Regions from separate parts of the Pseudomonas sp. 9.3L genome, predicted to be linked through region 1. Evidence: predicted binding sites of a transcription regulator. Region 1 holds the regulator's gene; each other region holds the start of a gene.
The links. The regulator FliA, encoded in region 1, starts transcription of late flagellar genes. The targets are predictions, from matches to a motif close to CTAAAGTTTNNNNNNNNNNNGCCGNTAA.
Positions count from the first base shown of each region.

Region 2: the regulator FliA is predicted to act here: its motif matches at 5,345-5,372, upstream of motA (flagellar motor stator protein MotA).
Region 3: the regulator FliA is predicted to act here: its motif matches at 3,783-3,810, upstream of AC4LE2_RS09840 (methyl-accepting chemotaxis protein).

Region 1 covers NZ_JBZUBK010000001.1:2,915,693-2,923,001, reverse strand. Annotated here, with positions in the region: gene flhF (flagellar biosynthesis GTPase FlhF) at 1-180, shown strand, start outside; gene fleN (flagellar synthesis regulator FleN) at 348-1,181, shown strand; gene fliA (RNA polymerase sigma factor FliA) at 1,178-1,927, shown strand; gene AC4LE2_RS13345 (chemotaxis response regulator CheY) at 2,097-2,471, shown strand; gene AC4LE2_RS13340 (protein phosphatase CheZ) at 2,488-3,276, shown strand; gene AC4LE2_RS13335 (chemotaxis protein CheA) at 3,354-5,537, shown strand; gene AC4LE2_RS13330 (protein-glutamate methylesterase/protein-glutamine glutaminase) at 5,588-6,697, shown strand; gene AC4LE2_RS13325 (flagellar motor protein) at 6,697-7,309, shown strand, end outside.
Region 2 covers NZ_JBZUBK010000001.1:4,166,727-4,174,035, forward strand. Annotated here, with positions in the region: gene AC4LE2_RS19295 (NAD(P)H-hydrate dehydratase) at 1-425, opposite strand, end outside; gene queG (tRNA epoxyqueuosine(34) reductase QueG) at 490-1,572, shown strand; gene orn (oligoribonuclease) at 1,562-2,104, opposite strand; gene rsgA (small ribosomal subunit biogenesis GTPase RsgA) at 2,220-3,251, shown strand; gene motB (flagellar motor protein MotB) at 3,377-4,426, opposite strand; gene motA (flagellar motor stator protein MotA) at 4,430-5,281, opposite strand; gene AC4LE2_RS19325 (HDOD domain-containing protein) at 5,414-6,934, shown strand; gene AC4LE2_RS19330 (rhodanese-like domain-containing protein) at 6,982-7,309, shown strand, end outside.
Region 3 covers NZ_JBZUBK010000001.1:2,148,906-2,156,214, forward strand. Annotated here, with positions in the region: gene AC4LE2_RS09825 (ATP-binding protein) at 1-729, shown strand, start outside; gene AC4LE2_RS09830 (metallophosphoesterase family protein) at 653-1,108, opposite strand; gene AC4LE2_RS09835 (CopD family protein) at 1,145-1,990, opposite strand; gene AC4LE2_RS09840 (methyl-accepting chemotaxis protein) at 2,127-3,752, opposite strand; gene AC4LE2_RS09845 (hypothetical protein) at 3,856-4,506, opposite strand; gene AC4LE2_RS09850 (LysR family transcriptional regulator) at 4,910-5,845, opposite strand; gene AC4LE2_RS09855 (tripartite tricarboxylate transporter permease) at 5,918-7,309, opposite strand, start outside.

The DNA of each region.
Region 1 (7,309 bases):
GAATTGCCAGTGGCCTACCTGACTGACGGCCCACGTATCCCGGACGATCTGCACCTGCCTCGTCGGCACCAGTTGGTTAGCCGCGCGGTAAGTGTACAAATGCAGGAAGAGCCCAGCGAAGAGGCCATGGCCGATATGTTCGCCGACCTGTATCACAGCCCCAACAAGCGTGTGGGCTGAGGGCATGAAGACACATGAATGCATGCGCAAGTGGTTGCGCGACAGCGCGCCCCGACAGGGCGTGTTGCATGGCTTGAAACCTACCTGCACCGCACGCAGCGCAGGCTTGCCCAACAGGCAAGCCGGCCGTGGTGTAGCCAGCGTCTCAGTGACAGGGTAAAGAACGAATGGGCAGCATGCATCCCGTACAGGTGATTGCGGTGACCGGCGGCAAAGGTGGCGTCGGCAAGACAAACGTGTCAGTGAACCTCTCACTGGCACTGGCCGAACTCGGCCGGCGCGTGATGCTGATGGACGCCGACCTTGGCCTGGCCAATGTGGACGTATTACTGGGGCTTACTCCCAAGCGCACCTTGGCCGACGTAATAGAAGGCCGGTGTGAGCTGCGCGACGTACTGTTGCAGGGCCCAGGTGGCATCCGCATCATTCCCGCAGCGTCAGGCACCCAGACCATGGTCCACTTGACCACGGCTCAGCACGCCGGGCTGATCCAAGCCTTCAGTGAAGTCGGCGATAACCTGGACGTGCTGGTGATCGACACCGCCGCCGGGATCGGTGATTCAGTGGTGAGCTTCGTGCGCGCAGCCCAGGAGGTACTCTTGGTGGTATGCGACGAGCCCACCTCGATTACCGATGCCTACGCCTTGATCAAGCTGTTGAACCGCGATTACGGCATGAACCGCTTCAGGGTGCTGGCCAACATGGCCCAAAGCCCCCAAGAGGGGCGCAACCTGTTTGCCAAGCTTACTAAGGTGACCGACCGTTTTCTGGACGTCGCCCTCCAATATGTGGGTGCGGTGCCGTACGACGAGACCGTGCGTAAGGCCGTACAAAAGCAGCGTGCTGTGTACGAAGCGTTCCCACGCTCCAAATGCGCCCTGGCCTTCAAGGCCATCGCCCAGAAGGTGGATACCTGGCCGCTTCCCGCAAACCCGCGGGGGCACCTGGAATTCTTCGTCGAACGGTTGGTACAGCAAACCAGTGCGGGGCCTGTCTCATGAGCGCCAGTGGATACCGGATGTACAACAATGCTTCTCGGCAGTCGCAGCAGCATGAACTGATCGAGCGTTATGCACCCTTGGTCAAGCGCATCGCCTATCACTTGCTGGCGCGGTTGCCAGCCAGTGTGCAGGTCGAAGATTTGATCCAGGCCGGCATGATCGGGCTATTGGAAGTGGCCAACAAATACGACGCCAGCAAGGGGGCCAGTTTCGAGACCTATGCAGGCATTCGTATCCGTGGCGCGATGCTCGACGAAGTGCGCAAAGGCGACTGGGCACCTCGCTCAGTGCACCGTAATACCCGTACCGTCAGCGAGGCCATTCGAAGAATTGAAGCGCGAACGGGTCGCGACGCTAAAGATCATGAAGTTGCTGCCGAACTTAACATGAAGATCGACGAGTACTACTCGATTCTCAACGATACGTTGGGAAGCCGGTTGTTCAGCTTCGACGATCTGTTGCAGGACGGTGATCACGAGGGGCTTCACGAAGACGGCGCCAGTGGGAGTGGTGAGCCCGCCCGAGGCTTGGAAGACGAGCGCTTCCAATCGGCCTTGGCGGACGCCATCGCTAATTTGCCAGAGCGTGAGCGGTTGGTGCTGGCGCTGTATTACGACGAAGAACTCAACCTCAAGGAAATCGGTGAGGTGTTGGGGGTAAGTGAGTCTCGGGTCAGTCAGCTTCATAGCCAATGTGCGGCGCGTTTACGCAGTCGTCTTGGCGAATGGCGGGCCGCCGCGCGATAAGCCCTGCCGTAACAGCAGGGCTTGCCCGCGATAGCGTGCTTCTCATGCAGCGGCCGGTCGCAGGCAATGTATGCGGTTATGGGTTTATCGCACACCTAATGAATTCGATTGACTGCGCACCCCGGAGTGGGCGTGTTTGAGACTGCTGGAGGTCTACTTGGACAAGAACATGAAAATCCTCATCGTTGATGATTTCTCGACGATGAGGCGGATCATTAAGAACCTGCTACGCGACTTGGGCTTTACCAATACCTCCGAAGCCGACGACGGCGTCACGGCATTGCCGATGCTGCAAAGCGGCTCGTTCGACTTTCTGGTGACGGACTGGAACATGCCCGGCATGACCGGCATCGAGCTGCTGCGCCAGGTGCGCGCCGATGACCGTCTCAAGCACCTGCCGGTGTTAATGGTAACGGCCGAAGCCAAGCGTGAACAAATCATCGAAGCGGCTCAGGCCGGCGTCAATGGCTACGTAGTCAAGCCTTTCACCGCTCAGGTGCTCAAAGAGAAGATTGAAAAAATCTTCGAACGCGTGAACAGCTGAGCTGCCAGGGGGCGCTATGGAGTCCAGTAAACTGCCGTTGGGTGACTTTGAATCCACCCTGAAAACCCATGCCCGCCAGCTGGTCGAAAGCCTTGAAAAGGGGCAATTCGGCGAAGCGGTAGGGTTGATCCATGAGTTAAACCAGACGCGTGATCGCGGGCTGTATCAGGAAGTGGGCAAGCTCACTCGCGAATTGCACAGCGCTATCGTTAATTTTCAGATTGACCCTCGCTCGCCTCGGGCCGAAGAAATGTCGGGGATCACCGATGCTACCGAGCGCCTTGATTACGTGGTACGGCTGACGGAAAACGCCGCCAACCGCACCATGGACCTGGTCGAGCAGAGCACGCCCGTGGTCCACGATCTGGGCGAAGAGGCCAAGGCGCTGCGCACGGACTGGCAGCGCTTCATGCGCCGGGAAGTCCAGGCCGATGAGTTCCGTGAGCTCGTCAAGCGCATGGACACCTTCCTGGCGCGCAGCGAAACCGACGCCGACGTGCTGTCCACCCACCTCAACGACATCTTGCTCGCCCAGGATTTCCAGGACCTCACAGGCCAGGTAATCAAGCGCGTAACCTCGTTGGTGACCGAGGTAGAAGCGAACCTGCTCAAACTGGTGCTGATGGCCAGCCAGGTAGACCGCTTTGCAGGTATCCATCACGACGAAGAAAGCCTGCGCCAAGAAAAAAATCCTGAAAAAGACCCGTCCCGGGGTGAAGGTCCGCAGATTCATGCCGATAAGCGTGAAGACGTCGTATCCGGTCAGGACGATGTGGACGACTTGCTCTCCAGCTTAGGTTTCTAAGCGGTTGCGGTCGTCGGACAGGCGCCTTCGCGCTATCCGGGCCGCACGCCATTTTCAGCATTCCAGGGAGCAACCAAATGAGCTTCGGCGCCGATGAAGAGATCCTCCAGGACTTCCTGGTTGAGGCCGGCGAGATCCTCGAGCAGCTATCTGAACAGTTAGTCGAGCTGGAAAGCCGACCCGACGACGCAAACCTGCTCAATGCGATTTTTCGTGGTTTTCATACTGTCAAAGGCGGCGCCGGCTTTCTCCAGCTCAATGAGCTGGTGGAGTGCTGTCACATCGCCGAAAACGTGTTCGACATCCTGCGTAAGGGCGAACGCCGAGTAGACTCCGAGCTGATGGACGTAGTGCTCGAAGCGCTGGACACGGTCAATAGCATGTTTGGTGAGGTTCGCGAGCGTGCCCCGCTGACCCCTGCCACCCCCCAATTACTCGCGGCGTTGGCCCGACTGGCCGAGCCGGCAGGCGCGCAGCCGGCGGTCGCAGCCCCTGCACCCGCCGTGGTGGCTGCGCCGATGCCCGGCACCGGTTTCGATGCCCTTATGAGCAGCCTGGACGACGAACACACCCACGCCGCCAGCGACGACATTACCGACTCCGAATTCGAATCCCTGCTCGACCAACTCCATGGCAAAGGGCAGTTTGCCGCGGATACCGTGGCAGCAGCGCCTGCGGCCCCTGCTCCAGCAGTTGGCAGCGATGAAATCACCGACGCTGAATTCGAATCGCTGCTGGACCAGTTGCACGGCAAAGGCAGCTTCGCCGCTGACAACCTGGCCGGTACACCTGCACCGGCGCCCGCGCCACCTGTGGCAGTGCCCGCAGCGGGCGGTGGCGACCTGATTACCGACACTGAATTTGAAGACCTGCTTGACCAGCTTCATGGCAAGGGCAAGTTCGCGGCGGATGCCACCGCAGCCCAGGCGCCTGCTGCTCCTGCGCAGGTAGCCCCAGCGCCCAAAGCTGTCGCGCCGGGCGTCGCCGCGCCGGGCGCCGCCGCGCCGGCCGTTCCTGTGCCCGCACCGGCTGCTGCTGCCGCGCCGGCTGCCGCCCGTGCACCTTCGGGGGAAAAACCCGTCGTCAACGAGGCTGAAACCACCGTACGGGTCGACACCGCTCGGCTGGATGAAATCATGAACATGGTGGGCGAGCTGGTACTGGTGCGTAACCGCTTGGTGCGCCTGGGCCTGAACAGCAGCGATGAAGCCATGTCCAAGGCCGTCTCCAACCTGGACGTCGTCACCGCTGACCTGCAAACGTCGGTGATGAAGACCCGGATGCAGCCTATCAAGAAAGTCTTTGGCCGCTTCCCCCGTCTGGTACGCGACCTGGCACGCCAGCTCAAGAAAGAAATCACCCTGGAGCTGGTGGGCGAAGAAACCGACCTGGACAAGAACCTGGTCGAAGCCTTGGCCGACCCCTTGGTCCACTTGGTGCGCAACGCTGTGGACCACGGCGTAGAAATGCCGGACGAGCGTGAAGCGGCCGACAAGCCGCGCTCTGGCAAGGTCGTGCTGTCTGCCGAGCAGGAAGGCGACCACATTCTGTTGTCCATCTCCGACGACGGCAAGGGCATGGACCCTGCCGTGTTGCGCGCCAAAGCGGTAGAGAAGGGCGTGATGGACAAAGACGCCGCTGATCGGCTGTCTGAGACCGACTGTTACAACCTGATCTTTGCCCCTGGGTTCTCGACCAAGACCGAAATCTCGGACGTGTCCGGGCGCGGCGTGGGCATGGATGTGGTGAAAACCAAGATCTCCCAGCTCAACGGCTCGATCAACATCTACTCGGCCAAGGGTCAGGGCTCGAAGATTGTCATCAAGGTCCCGCTGACCCTGGCGATCATGCCTACCTTGATGGTGATGCTGGGCAACCAGGCCTTTGCCTTCCCCCTGGTCAGCGTGAACGAGATTTTCCACCTCGACCTGTCTCGCACCAACGTGGTGGATGGTCAGGAAGTGGTCATCGTGCGCGACAAAGCCTTGCCGCTGTTCTACCTCAAGCGCTGGCTGGTGCCAGGTGCCCAAGACAGCGAGCAGCGCGAGGGCCACGTAGTGATTCTGTCGGTAGGCACCCAGCGCATAGGGTTCGTGGTGGACCAACTGGTAGGGCAGGAAGAGGTGGTCATCAAACCGCTGGGCAAGATGCTTCAGGGCACGCCTGGTATGTCAGGCGCTACCATTACGGGTGACGGCCGCATTGCGCTGATTCTCGATGTGCCTAGCATGCTCAAGCGTTACGCCGCCCGGCGTATCTGATACCACCCGCCGCCAGCCCGCAAAGGCTGGCGGCCTGTAACGGAGTTACTATGGCAGTCACAGTCCTGGTGGTGGACGATTCTGGCTTTTTCCGCCGCCGTCTTACCGAAATCCTCTCGCAGGACAGCAATATCAAGGTCGTAGGCACCGCCAGCAATGGTCGAGAGGCCATCGACCAAGCGGTGGCGCTCAAGCCTGACGTCATCACCATGGACTATGAGATGCCGATGATGGACGGCATCACGGCCGTCCGGCACATCATGCAACGCTGCCCTACACCGGTGTTGATGTTCTCATCGCTTACCCATGAAGGCGCCCGGGTTACTTTGGACGCGCTGGATGCAGGCGCGGTGGATTTCCTGCCGAAGAATTTCGAAGACATCTCGCGCAACCCGGACAAAGTTCGCCAATTGCTGTGCGAGAAGGTGAACTCCATCGCGCGCAGTAACCGGCGCCTGACCTCACACGCTGCCCCTGCGTCGGCCCCCGCGCCACGCGACGCCCTGCCTACCCGAACCGCCCCGCGGCCCGCCGCCGCTGCGCCTGCGCAGGCCCCTCGTGCGCCTGCACCGGCCACCAGCGGGCCGCCCAAGCGCAAGGCGTATAAATTATTGGCAATCGGCACCTCGACCGGTGGCCCGGTGGCCTTGCAGAAGGTACTCACTCAACTGCCCGCCAATTTCCCGTCGCCTATCGTGCTGATCCAGCACATGCCTGCAGCCTTCACCAAGGCCTTTGCAGAGCGCCTGGATAAACTCTGCCGTATTTCGGTCAAGGAAGCCGAGGACGGCGACCAGTTGCGTCCAGGGCTGGCCTTGCTGGCGCCGGGTGGCAAACAAATGATGGTCGATGCCCGGGGTACGGTGAAGATCCTGCCGGGTGACGAGCGTTTGAACTACAAGCCGTGCGTGGACATCACCTTTGGCTCGGCGGCAAAAAGCTTTGGCGACAAAGTGCTGGCCGTGATCCTGACCGGCATGGGGGCCGATGGCCGCGAGGGCGCGCGCTTGCTCAAGCAAGTCGGTAGCCAGGTATGGGCGCAGGATGAAGCCAGCAGCGTGATCTATGGCATGCCCATGGCGGTAGCCAAGGCTGGCCTGACCGACGCGGTTTATAGCTTGGACGATATGGGCCGTCACCTGGCGGAGGCGTGTCAGTAATGGACGTACTTAGCCTCATTGGCATCATTCTGGCGTTCGTCGCGATTGTAGGCGGCAACTTCCTCGAAGGCGGTCACTTGCCTTCGTTGCTCAACGGGCCTGCGGGCCTGATCGTGCTGGGCGGCACCTTGGCAGCGGCGCTGCTGCAAACCCCGATGAACGCGTTCAAGCGGGCCTTGCAGATCCTGCCGTGGATTCTGTTCCCGCCACGGGTCGATTTGGCCGGGGGTATCGACAGGGTAGTGAACTGGAGTCTGGTTGCGCGCAAAGAAGGCCTGCTGGGCCTGGAAAGCGTCGCCGACGGCGAGCCTGACAGCTACGCCCGCAAGGGCTTGCAGTTGCTGGTGGACGGTGCCGAGCCCGAAGCCATCCGTAGCATCCTGGAGGTGGATTTCTTCGGCCAGGAAAGCCGAGACATCCAGGCCGCCAAAGTGTACGAGTGCATGGGGGGTTATGCGCCCACCATCGGCATCATTGGTGCCGTGATGGGGTTGATCCATGTCATGGGCAACCTGGCGGACCCTTCACAACTGGGAAGTGGCATAGCCGTTGCTTTCGTAGCCACTATCTACGGTGTGGCGTCAGCCAATCTGGTGTTGCTGCCCATCGCCA
Region 2 (7,309 bases), 1.3 Mb from region 1:
GCGCCACTGACCTCGCGCGTTAAGCCAGTGCCCAGCAAGGCATCTACCACGACCCCACTTAGCGGCGCGCCGTCGGCCCAAGGTTCAAAGAGGACGCCGGCAGCCTGGGCCTCGGTAAACGCAACGCTGACGTCGCCGGTCAGGTGGCTCGTATCGGCCAGGGTATAGACGGTTACCTGCCAGCCCGCCCCCTTGGCCAAGGAGGCCACCAGGTAACCATCGGCTGCGTTGTTGCCAGCGCCGGCGAAAACGGTCAGGGCACTTGCGTCTGGCCAGCATTTACGTAACGCCTGCCAACAGGCGGCAGCGGCCCGTTGCATCAATTCAAGCCCTGGTGTGCCCGCTGCAATGATCGAGGCATCAAGCTCACGAACCTGGGCTGCGGTGTACAGTACGTCGGGTAGAACAGTAAGAGGATGCGCCATCATTCAACCATTGGCCTGGATGTCTGGCAGAATTATACCCTTCAATGCTTTGGTTTCTCCCCTCATGTATGCCGCCGCCATCGACCTTGTAGAACTCGCCTCGTCCATCAAGGCCTGGGGCCGCGAACTGGGCTTCCAGCAGGTGGGCATCAGCGGCCTGGACTTGGGTGATCATCCGCAGCACCTACAGCGCTGGCTAGAAGCAAGCCACCACGGCGAGATGGACTACATGGCCGCCCATGGCAGCAAGCGCTGGCGGCCCGAAGCGCTGGTGCCCGGAACGCTACGGGTGGTGTCCGTGCGCATGGACTACCTGCCCGGCGATACCCGCATGGCTGAGCGATTGGCCCAGCCGCAGACGGCGTATATTTCCCGCTACGCCTTGGGCCGGGACTACCACAAGCTGGTGCGCAAGCGCCTGCAGCAGTTGGCAGAGCGTATCAGCGCAGCTATTGGCCCCTTCGGTTATCGCGCTTTCGTAGACAGCGCCCCGGTGCTTGAGAAAGCCATGGCGCAGCAGGCGGGGCTGGGCTGGATCGGTAAAAACACGCTGGTACTCAACCGCCAGGCCGGCAGCTATTTCTTTCTCGGGGAGCTGTTCGTAGACCTCCCCCTGCCTGAGGATGCGCCTCACGTCACCGAACACTGTGGCCGTTGCCACGCGTGCCTGGATATTTGCCCGACCAATGCCTTTGTAGGCCCGTACCAACTGGACGCGCGCCGCTGCATTTCCTACCTCACCATCGAATACAAAGGCTCGATCCCGCCAGACCTGCGGCCCTTGATCGGCAACCGAGTGTTCGGGTGCGACGACTGTCAGCTGGTATGCCCCTGGAACCGGTTCGCCCGCCCCACTCAGGAGAAGGATTTCAGCCCACGCCATGGGTTGGATAACGCCGAACTCTCCGCGCTGTTTCGCTGGGACGAAGAGACCTTTCTGGCCCATACCGAAGGCTCCCCGCTGCGCCGAGCAGGTTTTGAACAATGGTTGCGTAACTTGGCAGTAGGCCTGGGCAACGCCCCGACCACCATTGCGGTGGTGGAGGCGCTAAAAGCCCGCCGCACACACCCCTCGGCCCTGGTGCGCGAACATGTGGAATGGGCCCTGGCGCGTCACGGCGAGGCGCCGCGGGTGGTTACACCTTGAGGAAATGCGTGCGGTAGTGCTGCAGCTCGGCAATGGAATCTCGGATGTCGTCCAGCGCCAAGTGGCTACCGCCTTTCTTGAGGGCGTCGCGCACCTCAGGCGCCCACAAGCCTGCCAGAATCTTGAGGGTAGAGACGTCTAGGTTGCGGTAGTGGAAATAGCCTTCCAGCGCTGGCATGTGACGGTAGAGGAAACGCCGGTCCTGGCAGATGCTGTTGCCGCAAATGGGTGATTTCCCTGCAGGCACCCATTGTTCCAGAAACGCCAGAGTCTCGCGTTCGCCGTCGGCCATACTCACCGTGCTGTTACGCACGCGCTCGGTCAACCCTGAGCCCCCATGCTGACGCGTATTCCACTCGTCCATCCGCGCCAGCACTTCATCGCTGTGATGGATAGCAAGGACCGGGCCCTCGGCGAGCGTTTGGAGGTTGCTGTCCGTCACGATGGTTGCCATCTCGATGATGACGTCGGTATCCGGGTCCAGCCCGGTCATTTCCAGATCGATCCAGATCAGGTTGGTGGGGTTGAGCATTGCAATCTCCTCGACAAGACTGCGCAGTGTAGCTTAAGGGCGCATGGTAGACTCGGCCGATCACGACCTCGGCCGCCAAGGCGCGCCTCCTTTCGTACTTTTATTTGGTAAGTCCATGGCCAAACGCCAGCTCAATCGTCGCCAGGCCTGGCGCATCGATAAAATCCAGAACGAACGCGCAGACCGTGCCGCCAAACGGGACTCCCTCGCGCTTGAAGCGCTTGAGGGCGGCGACCTGGGCCCGGAAGAAACCGGCCTGGTGATTGCTCACTATGGCGTGCAGGTAGAGGTAGAAGCGCAACAAGGCGAGCGTGCAGGCAACGTTTATCGCTGCCACTTACGTGCCAACCTGCCCGCCATGGTCACCGGCGACCGCGTGGTCTGGCGCGCGGGCAACCAAGGCATTGGTGTCATCGTGGCGCAACTGCCGCGCAGTACCGAGCTGTGCCGGCCAGACCACCGTGGGCAACTCAAGCCTGTCGCAGCCAACGTGGACCTTATCGTAGTGGTCTTCGCGCCTGCGCCCGAGCCACATGCCAACCTGATCGACCGTTACTTGGTTGCCGCAGAACACGCGGGTATCCGGCCGCTGTTGCTGCTCAACAAAGCCGACCTGATCAACGCCGGCAACGAAGCAGCACTCAATGACCTGCTCGAAGCCTATCGGCCGCTGGGTTATCCAATGCTTGAAGTGTCAGCCCATGAGGGCGATGGCATGCAGCAGCTCAAGGAGCGGCTCAAGGGGCATACCAGTGTATTCGTGGGCCAGTCCGGGGTAGGTAAATCGTCGTTGGTTAACCAGTTGCTACCCGAGGCGCATGCCAGGGTAGGCGCGTTGTCGGATTGGTCAGGGCAAGGCCAGCACACCACCACCACGGCCAAGTTGTTTCACTTCCCTGAAGGCGGGGACTTGATCGACTCGCCAGGCATACGGGAGTTTGGCTTGGTACATGTAAGCCGCGAAGACGTGGAAGCGGGTTTTATCGAATTTACGGATTTGCTGGGCCATTGCCGTTTTCGCGACTGCAAGCACGACCGCGAGCCAGGCTGTGCGTTACTGCAAGCCTTGGAAGACGGCCGCATTCACCCTCAGCGCATGCACAGCTACCGCGCAATCCTCGCCAGCTTGCCAGAAGAGAAGTACTGAGAGGCCTGTATGTAGGAGCCCAACGAAAGTTGGCGAATACGCGCACCGCAAACGTTAGAAGGTGCGAGGGCTTTCGCCACCTGCCGTTGGCCCCTACCTGCGTGGAGGATAGCAGCAGGTTGCGGCTACAGCTGCTTGCCCTGCGGCGCGTCCATCTTCAAGGCGCCGCTGTCGAAGATGTTGAGCTTTTCCCGTAACTCACGCGGCTGAACCACAGGGTTCTGCCCTGCCACCGGGTTCGTGGCAGGTGCAGGAGCGACGGCTCCCGGAGCGGCGCTTCCAGGTGCGCCAGGCGCAGGCGCCGGTGTTGCAGGCGGCGTGGCTTGGTCGCCTTCAATGTCGCGTTGGGCCTTTTTGGTCAGCACGATGATGTCGATCCGCCGGTTGACCGGGTTAAGCGGGTCTTTGCGGTCAAACAATGACGACGAACCATACCCCACCACGCGGGCTATCTGCGTTTCCGGGTAGCTGCCTGCCACCAATGCCCGACGTGCCGCGTTAGCCCGGTTGGACGACAGTTCCCAATTGCCGAAGTCAGCACTGGCCGCATAGGGCTTGGCGTCTGTGTGGCCACTGATACTCACTTTGTTGGGGACTTCCTTGATGGTATCCGCCATGGCCAGCAGGATATCCTCGAAATACGACTTGAGGCGCGCGCTGCCCAGGTCAAACATCGGCCGGTTTTCTGCATCCATGATCTGGATGCGCAGGCCGTCCTGAGTAATCTCGAACAAAATCTGGTCTTTGAATTTCTGCAGTTGCGGATTTTCGTCCACCTTGTTCTGTAGCTCTTGCAGCAGCAACTCAAGGCGGTCCTTTTCGAGCTTTTCTGCGATGTTTTCAGCCTCGTTCGGCGTCACCTGGCTCTCTGCTTCAGGCCTGGGCGGCGCGTCTTTGGTTTCTGGATTGAGCGTATGGTCTGGTGCCAGCTGTGGCGACCCGCCCAAGTCAATCACATAGGGTGAGCCGCTTTCCGTGAAGCCGATTGGGTCCTTGAAGTAACCGGCAATGGCCAGCTTCTGCTCAGGCGTTGCCTCAGATAGCAGCCACAACACCAGAAAGAACGCCATCATCGCGGTAGCGAAGTCGGCGAAGGCAATTTTCCAGGCACCCCCGTGGTGCCCGGCGCCAAAGCGCTTTACACGCTTGACGATAATCGGCTGGTTATTTTCCATGGGTTAGCGCCCGCGCACTGCTTGTTCAAGCTCGGCGAAGCTGGGGCGGTGCGCGGGATACAGCACCTTGCGCCCGAACTCCACCGCCAGGGTAGGCGGCATGCCGGAAGCCGACGCGACCAAGGACGCCTTGATAGCCTCGAATACGTTCATTTCTTCCTTGGCATCGTGGCCCAAGGTGGTGGACAGCGGGCCGAAGAAGCCATAAGCCGCGAGAATACCGAAGAAGGTACCCACCAGGGCCGCACCCACGTGGCCCCCGATAGCCGCCTTGTCGCCATCGCCCAGGGAGGCCATGGTGACCACGATCCCCAGCACTGCGGCCACGATGCCGAACCCTGGCAGGCCGTCAGCGATGCCTTGCACCGCGTGAGACGGATGCTCAAGCTCTTCTTTCATGCTCAGCAGCTCCATGTCGAACAACCCTTCCAGTTCATGGGGGGCCATGTTGCCAGAGGACATGATGCGCAAGTAATCGCAGATGAAGGCTGTCATGCGTGCATCGTTGAGTACGGCTGGGTACTTGGCGAAGATCGGGCTGGCTGCAGCGTCTTCGATATCGCTCTCGATAGCCATCATGCCTTCGCGGCGGCTTTTGTTGAGGATTTCGTAGACCAGGCCCAATACCTCAAGGTAGAACGCGTGGGTGAACCGGGACTTGAACATCTTCAAGGACTTCTTGAGGACGTGCATCGTCATGGAGCCAGGGTTGGCCTGGAGGAACGCACCAAGGCAGGCGCCCCCGATGATCAACACCTCGAAAGGCTGGATCAGGGCAGCGATCTTACCGTGGGAAAGTACGTATCCGCCAAGGACGCTAGCGAACACGACGATGATGCCGATAATTTTAGCCATAGGTCTGGACTACTTCGAAACGTGGGAAAACTGGCACGAGGCCGCTTCAATCTCTGCTTCTACCTATCGGCAGCCCTGCGCCAGACTATAGTGACGATTCGTAAAAACCAGTTCAGCGAGTGCGCCTTCTCTATGTCAGCAGTCCGGCAGCAGAACATCGAAGCATGGGTCAAGTCGCTTGGTAATGTCCGCATTCCTGTGCCTCGCCTGAGTCACGAACGCGTATGCACTGCGCTCAATGATAGCCGCAGCTCGCTGCGAGACATCGCTGAATGCATGCAAGACAGCCCGGCACTGGTACTCAACGTGATACGCGAGGCCAACCTGCAAGCCAATAGCAACCTGGTCGAGCCCGCCGAGAGCCTGGAAATCGCTCTGAACCGGCTAGGGCTCAAGCGCATTGAAGAATTGTTGGCCCGCGTACCGGCACTGGAACCCGAGGCCATTCCCCTGCCCCTGCGCCAGTTGCAATTGGTGAGCCAGCACGCGACCCAACAAGCCAGTGGCTTTTTCGCGGCGCGGCTGGCACGGCTGTGGCAGGAAATTCACTGGGGGAGCCTGCTGTTCCTGGCACCGCTGTGGCCCTTGGCAATGACCGAGCCCAAGCTGTTCGAAGAGTGGGACTTGCGCGTGCTTCATAAAGGCGAGAACCCCGACCAGGTGGAGCGAGAGCTGTTTGGGGTGCGCATGCTCGACCTGTGCAAGGCCCTGGCCGAATACTGGCGGCTGCCGGCCTGGGTGCAGCGAGGCTACCGGGCACTGACCCAAGAGCGCCGCCTGCTGGCCAAGAGCATGCTAATCGCCCGCCATGAAGACGACCCTCTTGGCCAGCAGCGCCAGCTTGATGCAAACCCTGAGCTGTACCGTTGGCTCAACCAGCCCGCTACCACCATTCTGCTTGCCAATGGCATGGCCCTGGCGTGCGAGCAGGGCTGGTACACCCCTCACGTGGAACGCTGGCAGCAACTGCTGGCGCTCTATACCCAGGCACCGCTGGAGCAGGTGCAACAGCAGGCTCACGTACAGGCCGTGCAAAGCGCGCACGCGCACGGCGGGCCGCACCTGTGGCATCCGGCCGTAACCCTGCCCTGGCCTGCCGGTACACGGCGCGTGCATGCCGGCCTGCTGCCAGTCGCAGGGCCTGACACCGAGGCACTGGCGCTGTGGCGGCGTCACTGCGCCACGCTACTGACAGAGCCCAGCCCCTTCAATAACGCCATGCACCTGACCGGTGTTGCCATAGACGCGCTGCAAGCATGCGGTATGCGTCGGATTGCGTTACTGATGGTAGACAAGGCGCAAGCCAACCTGCGCGTCCACCAGATTGCCGGGCTGCCTAAGGCAGCTGCCGAACTCAGCATGGTGCTAAGCCATGCGCCGTTGTTGCAAAGGCTGGTTGAGCGCCCTGGCCAACTACGGCTTACCCCTGAGAACAACGCCTCGCTGTCACGGCTGATCCCTGCCAGCCTGCGGGTAATGTTCAGGGGTGAACACCTGCTCCTGCGTTCCATTGCGGGCCAAGACCGTGTGGTGATGCTGCTCTTGGCAGACCAGGGTGGTTTGCCCATGGCAGACACCAGCGTGCAGGCCTTCGGTAAAACGGCGCAATGTATCGAGCGGGCCTTGGCGGTGTTCAGTACGCGCAGGCGTTAGTGGTTGCGCTACAATCTGACCTTTGATTGACTCTGGAGGGCGCTTGGATGGCTGATTTCTCCGGCCTTGGGCTGGTAATCGAACCTGCCGACCTGGCAGCGCGGCTGAACGCGCCTGGGCTGGTGTTGGTAGACCTCACCAGCGAAGCCCGCTACGCCGCTGGGCATATCCCTGGCGCCCGTTTTATTGCACCGGCTCGTACCCAACTGGGCACGGCACCTGCGCCAGGCCTGCTACCCGACATCAGCACCCTTCGCCAATTATTTGGGGAACTGGGCCATGGGCCAGACGTCACTTACGTGGTATACGACGACGAAGGCGGCGGCTGGGCTGGCCGGTTCATCTGGCTACTGGACGTGATCGGGCACAAACGCT
Region 3 (7,309 bases), 770 kb from region 1:
CTGAGCTACCTCGGCCACCGGGTCACGGTTGCCGTGGACGGTGCCCATGGTTTGCGAGAGTGGTGCGGCCGGGGCGGCTTTGACGCGGTGATCTGCGACTGTGAAATGCCAGGCCTGGATGGCTACGACCTGGCCAGGGCCATCCGTCTGGAGGAGCAGCGCAAAGGGCTCTTGCCCTGCCGGTTGCTTGCCTGCACGGCCGATGCCGGGTGCGGCCAACGCGAACGCTCACGCGAGGCCGGGATGGACGACTGCCTGGTCAAGCCGCTGGGCCTTGAGGCGCTCGCCGCAGCACTCGCACCGGCAGCAAACGCCGCCTGCGCGCACGGCGACTCCAGCTCGAACGAGGAGGGCTTGGCACCTCAAGGCGCCGCGGCATTATTGGGCCTGGCTGGGGGCAGCCCTGTTTCTGCCCGCCGATTGCGCGATAGCCTGCAGCAAGCGTTGAGCGTTGACTACACACGCCTGCACGCACTGGCGCCGGGATCTCCGGAGCTGGACGCCGTGGTCCACCGGATCAAAGGGGGCGCACGCATCGTGGGCGCTTTGGGGCTGGTGCAGGCTTGTGAAGCAGTGGAAAGCGGCACGACGCCGGTGGAGGCCCTGCTGGTGGAAATCGAGACCTTGCAGCGGCAGTTGCGTTCAATGCGGTTCAGCTCAACGGCACCAGTCGAGCCTCAGGCCCCTGGGGGGTTAGCGTCAGCAACGCAACCGAAACCGGCAGCGTGAAGCGACGCGGGCCCGCGCTGCCCGGGTTAACGAACAGCACGCCATTGCGGGTCTCGATCAACGGCTTGTGGGAGTGCCCGGTGACCACGACCTGGGTGCCTGCAGGTAACTCGGCAGGCACATCAGGGCGCTCATGGGTGAGGTAAATCACCAGCCCTGCGTGGCGTACCACCAGGTGGTCGGGCAGGTCATCTGCCCATGCCAGGCCGCGGTCGTTATTGCCTCGCACCACGCTCAAGGGGGCGACGCCTCGGAGCGTGTCAAGAATCGCGGGCTTGCCGATGTCCCCGGCGTGGATCAAGTGGTCACACCCCGCAAGGGCGTGCAGCGCTTCTGGGCGAAGCAGCCCGTGGGTGTCGGCTATGAGCCCAATGGTCATCAGTCAGGTCCTGTGCAGCTACCGGGTGCAAGCGTCTTAGGCCGTGGGCGGCAGGGTGCCTAGCAGGGCCACCGCAGCCAAGGCCCCTAGGCCGAACAGCCATTCGAGCGTCAGGGTGGCGCGAAGGTTCTGCTCGGTCGCGGCCCGTGCCTTGGCCCTGTGCCAGGCGGCCAGGCCCAACATGCCCGCCACCGCTATCAGCTTGGCGCACAGTGCCCAGGTGTAAGGGCCCGAACCCGGCAACAGCGTGCCGGTGATAGCCCACAGATTAACCAGCCCGGTAACGCCAATCACGCCTACCAGGGGAAGCCCATAGCGGCCGAACGCCAAAGCCAGGCGCCCTGGGTGCAAGCCCAGGGGCTGCACCGCTACCCAGGCGAGCAGTGCCAACGCCCCCACCCAGCCACCGACTGCCGCCAAGTGAGCCAGTTGGTTCAGCGCCAGGAGCACGCCAGCGTCGCCGCTGAGCATGGCGGTATGGCCAACGGGGGCGAGCGTTGCGAGGGCCAGGGTGGCCAACGCTAAGGCAGGCAACGGCGACCGCTGCCCTGGCAGCCGCCACCACACCAACTGCACCAGGCAAATCACCACATGGGCCCCCCATACCCGGCCGAAGGCGGTGTCGAATAACACCGTGCGCAGGGTGTCGGGTTGAACGCCGGTACGCCAATCCCCAGCCATGTTGCCGCTTACGGCCACCAGCCAGCCCACGGCCGACAGAAACGCCAGCAGCGCCACCAGGCAGAGTACCGGGTCCATGCGCCGGCGCAGCGCCGGTAATTGCGGGGCGTCTTTGAGCAGCAAGGGTCGAAAGAAGCTGACACCGAACAGGCTCAGCACGGCGAAATAGTGCAGAAAGCGAAATACGACCAGGGCAGTCATGGCAGCGGGGTGTTCCGAGGGTAAAAGGGCCGTCGGCGAGGCCGACAGGGGGGCGCTACTCTACCAGCCCCGGCCGCCACGGCCAACGCACCCCCGCGTAACGCAGGCCGGGCCACGCAGGCCGGGCCACGCTGGCTTACACCTTGAAGTGCCCAACCATCTCGTTCAGCTCCACCGCCAGCCTGGACAGCTCATGGCTGGCCGCGGAGGTTTGGTTGGCACCCGCCGCCGACTGCAAGGACAGGTCACGGATGTTGATGAGGTTACGGTCCACCTCTCGGGCCACTTGCGCTTGCTCTTCAGCAGCGCTGGCGATCACCAGGTTGCGCTCGGAAATTTCCCCAATGCCCCGGCTGATTTCTTCCAGGGCGCTACCCGCACTGCGAGCCGCTTCCAGGGTGTGCTGGGCGCGTTCGCTGCTGGTTTGCATAGACGCCACGGCCTGGCCACTGCCGTGCTGAATGCCGCTGACCATGACTTCGATTTCTTGAGTGGAAGCTTGTGTGCGGTGGGCGAGGGCGCGCACCTCATCGGCCACCACGGCAAAACCACGGCCTGCTTCACCCGCACGCGCTGCCTCGATAGCGGCGTTAAGGGCCAGCAGGTTGGTCTGTTCGGCGATGGCCCGGATCACGTCCAGCACCTTGCCAATCTCCTGGGTACGCGTAGCCAACTCGCGCAATTGCGTGGAGGTGGCACTCACGTCGGTATTCATTTGCTCAATGGCGAGCACGGTCTGGCTAACACGCTGCTGCCCTTCGGCTGCCGCGCTGGTGGACTGCTGCGAGGCGTTGGAGGTGGACACCGCGTTGCTTGCCACCTCTTCCACGGCTGCGGTCATTTCATTGACGGCGGTGGCGGCCTGCTCGATCTCGTCGTTCTGCCGCTGCAGGCCTCGTGAGCCTTCCTCGGTCACCGCATTGAGCTCTTCAGCGGCAGACGCCAGCTGAGTCGCCGAACCACTGATACGCGACAAGGTGCTGCGCAGGTTGTCTTGCATCAGCGCCAGGGCCGTTTGCAGGCGGGTGACTTCATCACGCCCTTGAGGCTCGATGCGCTGAGTGAGGTCGCCTGCCGCTACTTTTTCCGCCAGGCCCACCGCGACCTGGAGTGGTCGAACGATGCTACGGGTAAGCACCATGGCCAATATCACGGTGAGCACGAAGGCTGCGGCCAATAGCAACCACACCCACATCCGAGCATTTTCGTATTTGGCGTGAGCCAGCTTCACCGCCTCATCACCGCCACGCCCGTTGAGCTCGGTCATACGGGCTAAAACGGGGGTGATTTTATCGGAGAAACCCTTCAGGTCCGCCGCGATCAACGGTGCCAGTGCATCCTCGCGACCGGCCACCGAGGCTTGGCGCAGCCGAGCCAGCGCCTCGACATACCCGCTGTGCAGTTGCTTGAGTTCGCTATAGGCCTGGGTTTCCTCACCGGGGTTTACCAAGTTCGCATACTGATCGACCAACTGCTGGCCCTGGGTCGTGAGCTCGCCCAACCGCGTGTCGGACTTTGCCACGTCCTCCTTGGCCCGGTTAACCAGCACAAAGTAGGACATGGTGCGGTAGCGGCCAATGATGTCGGTCATCTGGCCAAGGGTGCGCGTGGAGGCAAGGTAGTTTTCACTCAGTTCCTGTGTGTTGTCGCTGAGCTGGGCCATTTGCCGCAGGCAGAACACGCCTACTATCGCCATCAACAGGGCAATGCTGGCGAAGCCTAAGGCGGATCGAGGGGCAATGCCCAGTTGACGTAGCAACATGCGCGGATACTCATGAGAGGGTATGTCGCGCTATCGGCAGCATTGCGCCGAGCTGTAGGCCCGGCGGGTTAATGTTTAATCAGCCTTGCCCACGCTGTGACTACTAAACGGCCGAAGCGCTGATTTTTTCAATTTTTTTCAACGCCAGGAGTAGAGGCAAAACGTCACGGACCGTTAACTCGCTCAGGTGCTTAACTTGTTCGAGTGATTCCGCGGCTTTAGCCCGAAGCTTATCAATGGTAGCCTGCCTGGCCTGTTGTTGATCCGGATGCTTTAAAGCCTGTGGGGTAGAGTTCTCCTCAGCAACTTTCAAGAGCGCGTTAATTATGTTTGAAATTTCGGGTAAGTGGTCCGTTTTTGGTAGCTTGCCAAAGCCATATTTGAATAGGCAGTCGATTAAATCCAAGGTGGTCTGAGCATCGTGCGTGCTCGGATTTTCGAGCGAGTCGTATAGTTTTTGGAGAGGTTTTATATTTGGCGCGCCAGGCGTTTTTAGTACGTCCATATGCGTGTTGAATTGAGCGAGAACAGCCTGTTTATCCAGGGCGGTAGTCGTCTGCTTATTGGGTCCGCTAGCACTCGGTCCGAACAAGTGGTCAAGCAATATCTCAAGGTCTTGGGTGTTGTTTGTACCTTTGCTAAAGGCCGTCCATGCCTTGCGTATATCTTCAGGAACCTTGTTCAGATCCCTATGCAGCATGTTATTTATCTGAGCGCCAGTGCGGGAAAGTGCCAGTTTATCCTGCGTTGCCAAGTGGCTGCTTACAACGTTTAGGACATCGGCGTTGGCATCTTTCCACGCGCCTGTCAACAATCGGGGAGCGCTGCCTGGGGTAGCCTGCTGGGCCGAGCCGTTTGTTAGGCGGGCGGCTGTGAGCCCCTGGAACGAATTAGCCCTAGGCCTGGCGGGAGGCGCATCTGGCCGTGTAGTTGGGGGAGGCGCTGACTGCGAACGTGCGCGCGGAGCCTGAAGGGGGGCGGTAGTAGGCTCTTCGGCCGTTGACAAGGGCATGCTGGGAATGCTGTTGGATCGATTGACAGAGGTCATTAAAACGCACCTGGCGAGTGAATAGACTCGCTGAGTGGCCCCTGACTTGTAGAGGGTTCCATCAGGTGCTTAGTTAGCAACCAACAACTAGCTTTTACCCCCTTACGTATCAGCCCAACTGCTGCGCCTTCACCGACTGCATGAACGCCTGCATGGCGGAGCTTTGGAGGCGGTGCCTGCGGGTAATCAGCCCATAGGGCGGCAAGCGCGCCTCGAAGGTAATGGGCAGTACCGCTAGCAGGTGCCGGCCGGGGTAGTCCTCCACTACTGACAAGGGGGTTACACCGATCATGTCGGTCTGCTGCACCAACGACAGCAGGGTCATGATGGAGGTGGTTTCCACGATGCTGTTGGGAATGTCCACCCGGGCATCGTGGAACACCTGATTGATGATCGCGCGCATGGGGCTGGGGTGTTGTTGCAGTACCCAGGTTTCCTGTTGCAAGGCCGCCCAGCTTAGGTCTTGGGTATGGGCCAGCGGGTTTTGCGCCCCAGCGATCACGCATAGCGCTTCTTCGCCCAGGCTGTCGAACAACAGCTCTTCGGCCCGAGCGCCGGCCGGGATACGCCCCAACACCACATCCAGTTGTTCCTGTAGCAGCGCTTGCACCAGCACGTCGCTGGTGTCCACCTGGATGCTCATCGACAGCCTCGGGTGGCTCTGCTTGAGGTTAGCGATGGTGCGGGTCAACAGCCCGGAGGCGAGCGCCGGAATGGCCCCGACGGCCACCCGGCCCAGGTTGCCGGACTCGAGTGCGACCAGCTCTTCGCGCATGCCGGTCAACTCCGCGAACACCATACGCGCGTAGTAGATAACGGTTTCGCCAAAGGGGGTAGGGCGCATGCCCCGGGGCAAGCGCTCGAACAGCTCTACCTTGAGCACGTCTTCGGCTTCATGAAGCATTTTGGTGGCAGCGGGTTGGGTCATGCCAATGTGATCGGCGGCGCGGCGCAGCGAACCCAGTTCCTGCAGGGCCAGCATCAGCCGCAACTGCCGTAGGCGGAGGCGGCCGTGTATCACGCTGGCAGGCGGTATTCGGGTCATCAGCTCGGCCTCCGGAAAAGAATGCGACGAGCCTGCCAAGAACCGCCACCCATTACCAGCGCGGGTTGCCATTTACACCACCTTGGGCTTGGCGTTGCGCTGCCCGCGTCGGTTGAGCAACGCCGCCAGCCCGCCCGAGATCAGCGGCCAGAACAGCATCAGCAGCGCTGCCGTAGTGAGGCTGCCCACCAGCGGGTTGCTCCAGAAGATGCCCATCTGGCCATCGGAGAACAGCATGGACTGGCGGAACGCGTCCTCGGCCTTATCCCCCAACACCGCTGCCAACACGAGGGGTGCAATGGGGTAGCCCAGTTTTTTGAACAGGTAGCCCAGGGCGCCGAAGGCCAGCATCAGGCCTACGTCGAACATGGAGTTGTGAACCGAGTAGGCACCAATGGCGCAGACCATCACGATGATCGGGGCAATGATGCTAAACGGAATACGCAGGATGGACGCAAACAGCGGCACGGTGGCCAGCACTACCAGCAGGCTGACCACGTTGCCCAGGTACATGCTGGCGATCAAGCCCCACACGAAGTCGTGCTGCTCGGTAAACAACGTAGGCCCAGGGTGCAGCCCCCAGATCATCAGCCCGCCCAGCATGACCGCTGCGGTGGCAGAGCCGGGTATGCCCAACGTCAGCATAGGCAGCAAGGCGCTGGTGCCTGCCGCGTGGTCAGCGGTCTCTGGGGCGATTACGCCTTCGATTTCACCTTTGCCGAAGTGATCGCGGCGCTTGGAGAATCGCCGGGCGAGGCTGTAGCTCATGAAGGACGCCGCCGTGGGCCCGCCTGGGGTGATGCCCATCCAGCACCCCACCAGGGTGCTGCGCACCAGGGTGACCCAATAGCGCGGCAGCTTGGCCCAGGTACGCAGGATGACCATAGGGGTAATGCGGGCGTGTTCGCCTCGGAACACCAGGCCTTCTTCCACGGTGCAGAGGATTTCACCAATGCCGAACAACCCAATGACCGCCACCTCGAAGCTGATACCTGTCATCAGCACCGGCTGGTCGAACGTCAGCCGCAGGTTGCCCGACACCGTGTCCATGCCCACGGCAGCCATTGCAAAGCCGATCATCATGGCCACCAGGGTTTTAAGCGGCGGGTTCTTGCTCATCCCAATGAAGGTGCAGAACGCCAACAGGTACACCGCGAAAAACTCCGGCGAGCTGAACGTCATGGCGAATTCAGCGATACGGGTGGACAAGAAGGTCAACAACAGCACCCCCGCCAGCGCGCCGATCAGCGCAGAGGAGAAGGCGGCGGTCAGGGCTTCGGCGGCGCGGCCTTCACGAGCCATGGGGTAACCATCGAAGGTGGTCGCCACTGAGGAAGGCTCACCGGGAATGTTGAACAGGATCGAGGTGATGGACCCGCCAAACAGTGCGCCCCAGTACATGCACGAGAGCAGGATGATTGCCGACACCGGTGACAGCGTGAAGGTAATGGGCAGCAGCAACGC